DNA from 4 places in the Streptomyces sp. NPDC008121 genome. Region 1 is predicted to be linked to each of the others. Evidence: riboswitches for the same ligand, from Rfam matches in the RefSeq annotation. Region 1 holds a riboswitch; each other region holds the start of a gene.
The links. A riboswitch is a leader RNA that binds a small molecule or an ion and turns the genes downstream of it on or off. The one in region 1 is predicted to bind cyclic di-AMP.
Positions count from the first base shown of each region.

Region 2: it holds a riboswitch for cyclic di-AMP, as region 1 does, so the genes downstream of both, ACFZBD_RS14375 (peptidoglycan DD-metalloendopeptidase family protein) here and ACFZBD_RS09655 (NlpC/P60 family protein) in region 1, are expected to answer to the same signal.
Region 3: it holds a riboswitch for cyclic di-AMP, as region 1 does, so the genes downstream of both, ACFZBD_RS29805 (transglycosylase family protein) here and ACFZBD_RS09655 (NlpC/P60 family protein) in region 1, are expected to answer to the same signal.
Region 4: it holds a riboswitch for cyclic di-AMP, as region 1 does, so the genes downstream of both, ACFZBD_RS07655 (transglycosylase SLT domain-containing protein) here and ACFZBD_RS09655 (NlpC/P60 family protein) in region 1, are expected to answer to the same signal.

Region 1 is NZ_JBIBHT010000002.1:934,657-936,845, reverse strand. It holds gene ACFZBD_RS09660 (ATP-binding protein) at 114-566, shown strand; gene ACFZBD_RS09655 (NlpC/P60 family protein) at 649-1,125, opposite strand; cyclic di-AMP (ydaO/yuaA leader) riboswitch at 1,129-1,301, opposite strand; gene ACFZBD_RS09650 (ABC transporter permease) at 1,922-2,189, opposite strand, start outside.
Region 2 is NZ_JBIBHT010000004.1:17,072-19,260, reverse strand. It holds gene ACFZBD_RS14380 (SpoIIE family protein phosphatase) at 1-614, shown strand, start outside; cyclic di-AMP (ydaO/yuaA leader) riboswitch at 865-1,012, shown strand; gene ACFZBD_RS14375 (peptidoglycan DD-metalloendopeptidase family protein) at 1,024-2,139, shown strand.
Region 3 is NZ_JBIBHT010000010.1:92,326-94,514, reverse strand. It holds gene ACFZBD_RS29810 (transglycosylase family protein) at 1-665, shown strand, start outside; cyclic di-AMP (ydaO/yuaA leader) riboswitch at 925-1,097, shown strand; gene ACFZBD_RS29805 (transglycosylase family protein) at 1,100-1,789, shown strand; gene eno (phosphopyruvate hydratase) at 2,099-2,189, shown strand, end outside.
Region 4 is NZ_JBIBHT010000002.1:471,205-473,393, reverse strand. It holds gene ACFZBD_RS07655 (transglycosylase SLT domain-containing protein) at 1-890, opposite strand, end outside; cyclic di-AMP (ydaO/yuaA leader) riboswitch at 895-1,080, opposite strand; gene ACFZBD_RS07650 (helix-turn-helix transcriptional regulator) at 1,437-1,883, shown strand; gene ACFZBD_RS07645 (hypothetical protein) at 1,880-2,189, shown strand, end outside.

The DNA of each region.
Region 1 (2,189 bases):
GGGACTGATATCTGCATATCTTGGGCGATCGGCCCCTATGGCGGCACGATCGGTGGCACGCTGACGCGACGTGCAGTCCGGGGCGTGCCCCCGGTGGGAAGGACAGCGTCGCCATGGCAGACCATCAGGAAGCATCCGTCACGCTGCCGAGCGATCCCGCCTCGGTGTCCGCCGCCCGCAGATACGTGGACGACGTCCTCCGGGGGTGGGGGCTCGAGGACGACAGCGACACCGGCGACACGGTCCGGCTGATCGTCTCGGAGCTGGCCACCAACGCCGTTCAGCACACCTTCGGGCAGTCGCCCACCTTCACCGTCGACGTCCGGCTGGAGCGCGAGGAGCGGTTGTACGTCGGGGTCACCGACAGCCACCCGCGCTGGCCGCGAAGACTCCCGGCCGCGGTCCAGCAGGACAACGGCCGGGGGATGGTGATCATCCGTTTCCTCGCGGCGGAGGCGGGTGGCCGGCTCTCGGTCACTCCGACCGACGAGGGCGGCAAGACGGTCTGGATCGACCTGCCCTGGGCGCTCCGGCGCCCGGTCTCGGCGCCGCTCGCGGGGACCTGACCGGGCGTCGGGCCGCGGCCCCCGGCTCCGCGGCCGGCAGGGCGCCCTCAGCCGGTCTCCGGCAGCGCGGTCGGACGACCCGTCAGCGGACCCTGCCGTAGTAGATCTTCGAGGACCAGATCTTGTCGAGCTTGACCCAGGAGCCGGTCTTGGGGGAGTGCCAGATCCTGTTCTGACCAGCGTAGATGCCCACGTGGTAGACCCTTCCCCCGGAGTGGAAGAAGACCAGGTCTCCGTGCTTCCTGCTGGAGGCGGAGATGTGCTTGGTCTTGTTGTACTGCTGCTGCGCCGTACGGGGCAGTGACTTGCCCGCCTTCTTGTACGAGTAGACCGTGAGCCCCGAGCAGTCGAACCGGCTGGGTCCGGACGCGCCGTACTTGTAGGGCGCTCCCTTCTTGGAGGCGGCGACGCTCAGGGCCTTGTTGGCGTGTGAGGTCGCGGCCTGGGCCTCTGGTGCGGCACCTGGTGCCAGCAGCGTGCCGCCGACGGCGGCGAGGGTGAGAGCCGAGACGGCTCCGGCCCGGGACAGCAGGGACGGGACATGAATCTGCGCGGTCATGCGCAACCCTTCGTCAGCCGCCTGTGAAGGATGACCTGTCGGGTTCGGGCAGGCGAAGATGCCCGGCCGCGGCTGCGGCTTCACCCCGAGGAACGGCCCACGTGCCCGGTCGTCCCGTGTTGCTCGGGTCCTCCACTCCTGCCGATCCACCTCTGTCGACCAGACGTCCGGGACAGCGGCAGGACTCGGCGTCCGCCCGGACCGCCCCGCCGTGGTGGCGGGGGCTTGTCGTCGTCACGGATCTTGACCCACATCCGGGGTGAAATCCGAGTTGAAACGGCGATATGTGAGGCTCCTCACGACTGACCCGTTCGGGTGGACAAGAAGGTTTCGTGATCTTCAGAGGTTTGCCCAAGGGGCCCCGCACCAGGGGTGGAACGCCTGATTCAGCCAGATGTGTACACCTGCCGTGCAACCCGCCCCGGTCATATGTGGATTCGTCGACTACGCCGAACGGGGGAGGGATTCTGCGCACCTCGTGGGCCGAGTGGACCTCGACACGACACGCGGGAATGTCAACTCGCCGGAGTCCTCGGAAGAGTGACCCGTTCCGCCCGCCGCTCGCCGTCCGAACGGTGACCCGTTCCGCCGGCCCCTCGCCGTCCAGCACGCGCAGCGCACGGGCCGGCGGGTCGGCGTGCACCTCGCTCTCGCCCGCAGGGGGAGCCGATCTGCAGCGAGATGCCCCTCGCGCCGGCCCCTTGGAACCGAGCCGCGTGCCCGCCCCTGCGCGCACGCGAAAGCCGCGTGCCCCCGTCCGCTACAGCGGGGGCACGCGGCCGTTTTCGTGGGGGCGTCAGCCCACCGGGGCCGGCTGCGGCGCCGGAGTGGTCTCCGGCTCGGTGGCCGGCCGGGTGCGGCGGCCGCCCAGGGCGACCGCGGCGAGGCCCAGCGCCGCCCAGACGCCGAGCACCAGGAGCGGTGAGCCCGCGCCCGCGCCGTCGAAGAAGGCGACCGACCGCAGCGCCGATCCGCCGGCGCCCGGCGGCAGCAGCTGACCGAGCGCCCCGGCGGGCGCCGGCAGCAGTTCGGGCGCGCTGGCCGCACCGGAGAACGGGTTGCCG
Region 2 (2,189 bases), on a different contig from region 1:
ACGTACGGGGCAAGGGGATGGACGCGGTCGAGGCCGTCGCCGTCGTCATCGGCGCCTTCCGGGAGGCCGCCGAGCAGGAGTCGACGCTGGAGGGCGTGGCCCAGCGCCTGGAACGGGCCCTGGCCCGCGAGGGCACCCGGCGGACCGGCCTGGACGCCGCCGAGGGGTTCACCACCGCCGTCCTCGCGGAGATCCCGCGCGGCGCCGGTCTCGTACGGGTGGTGAACCGCGGGCACCCGGAGCCGCTGATGCTCTACACCGACGGCGGCCTGACCATGCTGGCGCCGAGCCAGGCCGCGCTGCCGCTCGGCATGGGCGACCTGGCCGCCTGGCCGGACCGGGCCGACGAGACGCCGTACCCGCCGGGCGCCACGCTGCTCCTCTACACCGACGGCCTCTCCGAGGCGCGCGACGCCCACGGCACCTTTTACGATCCCGCCGAGCGGCTGGCCGGCCGGATCTTCCCCGGACCGGAGGAGCTCCTGGACGCGCTCGTCGACGACGTGCGGCGGTACACGGGCGGCGGGACGACGGACGACATGGCGCTGCTGGCGGTGAGCCGCCCGGCACGCGGGCAGCCGGAGCGGCGCCGGACCATGCCGGTGGTGCCGTGACGGCCTGCGGTGACGCCGACTGTGGTGACCATCTGTGATCGAAAGGTCCCGCTCCGATAACAATTGACGAAACATCAGATTCGGTTTCGTCGGCGCCTTTTCACTGAAACAGGGTCATGTGGGGGGCAAGTCGGGCCATTACCCCGCAATCCCATGAACGATCAGTAGGAACAGCTTGGAATACAGACCCCCTGTCTATTAACGTTCGATAACGCAGCGCGGTCGTCCCAGCCGTCGTTAGAGACGGCACCGTGCGCACGCGCCGAATCCTGAAAAGGAACCGGGGAACCACTACTTGGGGTGAATCGGGCGCTTTCGCACCTGTGCGGCAGTGCTCGTAGGAGACCTTCCTGCTCCGAACCCGTCAGCTAACCCGGTAGGCGAGAAGGAAGGAAAGGAGCACGCCTCCGTGGCGTCCAACACCCCTGCCCCCGAAGCCCCCTTCGACGCGTTCGGTGCCTCGGGTGCCGCCGGGACGGACAACGACACCGGCGCGTGGGAGGAGTGGAATCCCACCGAGGACTCCCTCCGCCAGCAGGCCCGCTCCGGTGGCCGCCACCGCGTGGTCAAGCAGCGCTCCGGCTTCGCCCGCTCCTCCACCGTCCTCGGCGTCGGTGTCATCGCCGCCGTCGGCGCCGGCGGCCTGGCCACCGCCCAGGAGAAGCCGGCCGTCTCCATCTCCCTTCCCGACCTCGACCTCCCCGACGCCTCCGAACTGCCCGGCGTCGGCGAACTGATCGCGGACGGCACCGGCGGAACCGAGGGCGTCGACGGCGCCGGTACGGACAACCTCCAGCCGCTCACCGCCACCCTCGCCCTGCCCGCCGAGGCGACCGGGACGGCCGGCTCCGCGAACGGATCCGCCTCCGCCGCTTCCGCCTCCGCGTCCACCGCCGACGCCGGCGAGGCGTTGCGCGCCCGCATCCTCCAGCAGGCCGAGCAGCAGCAGGCCTCCGCCGACGCCGCCGAGAAGGCCGCGGCGGAGAAGGCGGCCGCCGAGAAGGCCGCCGCCGAAGCGGCAGCCAAGGCGAGCGCCGCGGAGAAGGCCGCCGCAGAGGCGAAGAAGAAGGCCGAGGCGGAGGCGGCGGCCAAGGCCGAGGCGGAGCGCCTGGCCAAGCTCGCCGCGAGCTACGCCTTGCCCACCTCCTCGTACGTCATCACCTCCACGTTCGGCGAGTCCGGCTCGATGTGGTCCTCCGGCTACCACACGGGCCTCGACCTCGCCGCCCCCACCGGCACCCCGGTCAAGGCCGTCCACGGCGGCACCATCAAGTCGGCAGGCTGGTCCGGCTCGTACGGCTACCGCATCGTCCTGGAGCTCGCGGACGGTACCGAGGTCTGGTACTGCCACCTGTCCTCCATGACCGCCTCCGCGGGCCAGTCGGTGGGCACCGGCGAGACGATCGGCCGCGTCGGCGCCACCGGCAACGTCACCGGCCCGCACCTCCACCTGGAGGTCAAGACCCCGGGCGGCTCCGGCGTGGACCCGGCCGCCTGGCTGCGCGACAAGGGCCTGAACCTCTGACCATCGCCCGCGGGCCTGAACGACCGCGGCCAGGTCCTGAAGTCCGCGGG
Region 3 (2,189 bases), on a different contig from region 1:
GCGCCCCGATCGCCGGTCTGACCAACGACGGCACCGCCCCCGACGTCGACCCGGGGCCTCCGATCACGCCGGAGGAGCCCACCGGGCCGGCCGCGGAGTCGAACCGGACCGACGGCCTCCCGTCCGCGTCCGCCACCCCGGGGACCTCCCCGATCGCGCCCGTCACCCCCCGGGCGTCCGCGCCCGCCACGTCCGCGCCCGCCACCCCGGCGACGCCGGACGCCTCCACGGCCACCGGCGCGCCGGAGTCCGGGACCCCGTCCGAGCCGGTCGCCCCCGGCACCGGCAAGCACCGCGGCGGCGCCGCCCCCGAAGAGCCGGGCCAAACGGACACCACGCGCGAAAGCGGTACGGAAGCGAGCCGCGAGGGCGGCCGTCACGCCTCGCCGGGCGAGCCGGCCGAGGGCGCGACCGGGATTGACGGGACGACAAAGGGCGCCACCCCTGGAGAGCCTGCGGACAATACGGGCACTCCCGGCACTGCGGACGAATACACCGTCAAGCCGGGGGACAACCTCACCGAGATCGCCCAGCAGAACGAGCTGCCCGGCGGCTGGACCGCCCTCTATGACGCCAACCGTGGAACGGTGGGTGCCGACCCGGACCTCATCCTCCCTGGCCAGAGCCTCGACCTGACCCCCGAAACCGTCCCCGCGCAGGGGTAGTTAGGGGCTGTATGTCCGGTTCTGTGCAAGTGAGACAAGGGTCTCTTTGCCCCAACTGGCGTGTCACGTCCGCAAAGTTTGCTCCTGTCGCCTCTCACCTGCGTAAACGGCTTTTGGGCAGGGGCAAGGAGGGGTGATTTCTCCCCTATGGACCTCTTTGAACTTCACGGGGGTCTGTGTTTACGGTCGACACCGCTCGCCACCGCGGGCCCCGTCGACCGGGAACGCCGAATCCTGCCGTCGGTCGATGGGAACAGTCGTCGCGCAAGCGCCGTAGGCAGGAGCGGGGGACCCAAGGTAAGCGCCGGTCCCGGCCGTTGAGAGACGGCCGGAACACCGGCTTGGGGTGGAGCCGCGTGCTGGTCACGCGGCCGGACAACTCACTTGGTCCGAACCCGACAGCTCACCTCGCAGGCGTCGGTGAGGAGAACTCCATGCTGCTTTCGGGTAAGGGCAAGCACCGTCGCGCTTCCAAGGCCACCCGCGCCGTCGCGCTCGTCGGCGTCGCCGGTGTCGCCGTCGCCGCCCCGCTGATGACCGCGGGCTCCGCCTCCGCCGCCACGTCCTCCGAGTGGGACGCCGTCGCCCAGTGCGAGTCCGGCGGCAACTGGTCCATCAACACCGGCAACGGCTACTACGGCGGCCTGCAGTTCTCGGCCTCCACCTGGGCCGCCTACGGCGGCACCGCGTACGCCGCCTCCGCCGACCAGGCCTCCAAGTCGCAGCAGATCCAGGTCGCCGAGAAGGTCCTGGCCGGCCAGGGCAAGGGTGCCTGGCCGAGCTGCGGCGTGGGCCTCTCCGGCGCCTCGTACGACGGCGGCTCCGCCGAGCAGGCCGCCCCCGCGCCGGAGCGCAAGGCAGAGCAGCCGACGACCCGCAGCGAGAAGCGCACCGCGCCGAAGGCCGAGAAGAAGGCCGCGCCGAAGAAGACCGTCACCACCCCCACCGGCAAGAAGGTCGAGAAGGGTGACGGCGAGTACAAGGTCAAGGCCGACGACACCCTGAGCACGATCGCCGCCGCCCACGACGTCAAGGGCGGCTGGGCGAAGCTCTTCGAGCTCAACAAGGACATCGTCGACGACGCCGACCTGATCTACCCGGGCCAGCAGCTCCACCTGAAGTGAGCCCGGCGGCCCGTGCGCGTCCGGCGGCTCGCACGGGCCCCACGACCCTCCCGCGGTGACCACCCCGGTCCGCAGCGCCCTTCCCCCGAGCGCTGCGGGCCGGGGTTCCGCGCGTCCGGGCCCCACCCGTGGTTACCGCCGAGTAGATCTGAGGGCCTTTGGCCCCATATGCATGCCCCCGGGTCCTTTTTCGTCCCAGCGGGCGGGCGCCCGGCCGACGGGAGCCCCGGAGCCGGTTAGGCTCTTGCCGCAAGGCCAAAGAGACCCTGCGCCGCATGCTTCACATCTAGCTTCACATCCCAGAAGGAGATGCTCGTGCCGTCCATCGACGTCGTCGTAGCCCGGGAAATCCTGGACTCCCGAGGCAACCCCACGGTCGAGGTCGAGGTCGGCCTCGACG
Region 4 (2,189 bases), 460 kb from region 1:
TTGACGTTGTCGATTGAGCCGTAGCGGTCGGCCGCGTAGTTGCAGGCGGCGGTGATGTTCGCGACCGGGTCGAAGAGGTCCATCGACGTACCGGGGACGTGGTAGGCCAGGAAGGTCGGCTCGATCACCTGGAGCAGGCCCTTCGAGGGGGTGCCCTTCACGGCGTTGGAGTCCCAGAGGTTGATGGCCTGGGGGTTGCCCGAGGACTCCCGCATGATGTTGCGCTGGATGCCCTCGTAGCTGCCGGGGATTCCGTACGAGGCCATGATGTCGAGCGACTCGCGGATCCAGCCGTCGAGGTCGTTGCTGTAGCGCGGGGCGGTGGGCGCGGCGGCGGGAGCGGCCGGCTGGGCGGCCTTCACGGGGGCGGCGCCGCGCTCCTGCGAGCGGCTGGCGCGCTCGGTGCTCGTGCTCGTCGCGCTCTTCGGCTTGGCCTTGGCCTTCGCCTTGGGCTGCGTCGCCTTGGCCTTCGCGGGGGCCTTGGGTGCGGCGGCCGCCTGCTTGCGGATCGTCAGTTCGAGACCCGGGTGGATAAGTGACGGATTGTCACCGACAACGCTTCGGTTGATGTTGTAGAGCACCTTCCAGCCGCCCCGGACGCCCTGTTCCTGTGCGATCAAGGAAAGGGAATCACCGGACGCGACCGTATAGGTGCGGGCGGTCGAAGCGGCAGCGGCGGGAATCGATTCTTTGATCTTTTCCGCGGCGCTGGAAACGGTCTTCTCCGCGGCAATGGCGGTGGGGGTCCCGGAAGCCGGGGCGGGCGCGGCGTGGGCGGCGGCCGTCGCGACCAGAGGCAGGGCCAGGGCCGCGCCGCCGGTGCCGGCCAGGGTGAGACCGCGGGTGAGGGTTCGGTGCTTGGGGCGCCGGTGCTTACCGTGTGCAGGCATGATGGGTTCCTCTCCGGCGCCTGCGGGGTGAGCTGTCGGGTTCGAGCTGGAGATGCCCGGCCGCACGCGTGCGACTTCACCCCGATCCGATCCGGAATCCCGAACCGGAGAGAAAAGTGGGTCCCCCGCTCCTGCCGACGGGTGAATAGGTGGTCTTTCGGGCGGTGGCAGGATTCGGCGATCCGTCCGAATGCAGGTGACCGTAGGCGAGAAATGTCGGCGAAAACAAGTCTCCGATGACGCGGTTAATTGCGGAATGCGCGCGCCTTGTGTGACGTGGCCCTCGATCGAGCGCCGGGCGGTGCCGAACTTCCTTGCGCGGTACGGAATCGACGGGTGGGTGGGCACGGTTCCACGCATCGCCGTGATTCACGTCACTGAGTAAGTAATGTCGTTCTTTATCGCTTGTTCTCCGGAGTGTGCAGAACAATAAGGTTATGCGGCCAATAAACCTGAATATCCCTTTTGGGGCGATAGCTCCGGGGGGTGGTGGGCCTGGAAAGGGCTGTCTTGCGGCGCAAGGTAGTCACCACTACCATGCACCGCATGACAAAGGAGCTGCCGGGCGCCGGTGACCAGCGGCGCAGTCAGCTTCTGCGCGGGGTGCTCGACCTGTGCCTGCTCTCCCTGATCGGCGAACGGCCGCGCTACGGCTACGAGTTCGTCGAAGCGCTCACGGAGAGCGGCCTGGAGCTGGTGAGCGAGGGCAGCATCTATCCGCTGCTCGCCCGGATGGAGCGGGCCGGGCTCGTCGAGTCCTATCGCGCGCCGTCCTCCAGCGGCGGCGCGCCCCGCAAGTACTACCGGCTCACCGGCCCCGGCCGGGCCGAACTGGACAGCGGGCGGACCGTCTGGCGGGAGTTCTCCGCGCAGGCCGGCCGCATCCTGACCGCGACCACCGACCGGGCCCCGACCGAGGCCCGGGCCGAAGCGGCGGCCGGGACCGGCGAGCCGCCCGACACCGACGCACCCACGGGGGAGAAGACCACATGACAACCGAACGCATACTCGCGATATGCCGCAGCAACTGGGAGTACCGGGGCATCGACGACGCGACCCTCCGCGACATGCTCGCCGAGCTGGCCGCGCACCTCCAGGACGCCGAGGCCGCCGGGCGCACGCCGCGTGACGTCGTCGGCGAGGACGTCACGGCGTTCGCCGCCTCCTGGGCCCGGGCGCGCAGGCCGCTCCACCGCCGCGCGGCGCGCCTCGCCGCCATGATCACCTTCATGGCGGGCCTCCTGCTGCTGCTCGCCCACCTGCGCCACTGGACGCCGGGCGTGGACGTCACCCCGGGCC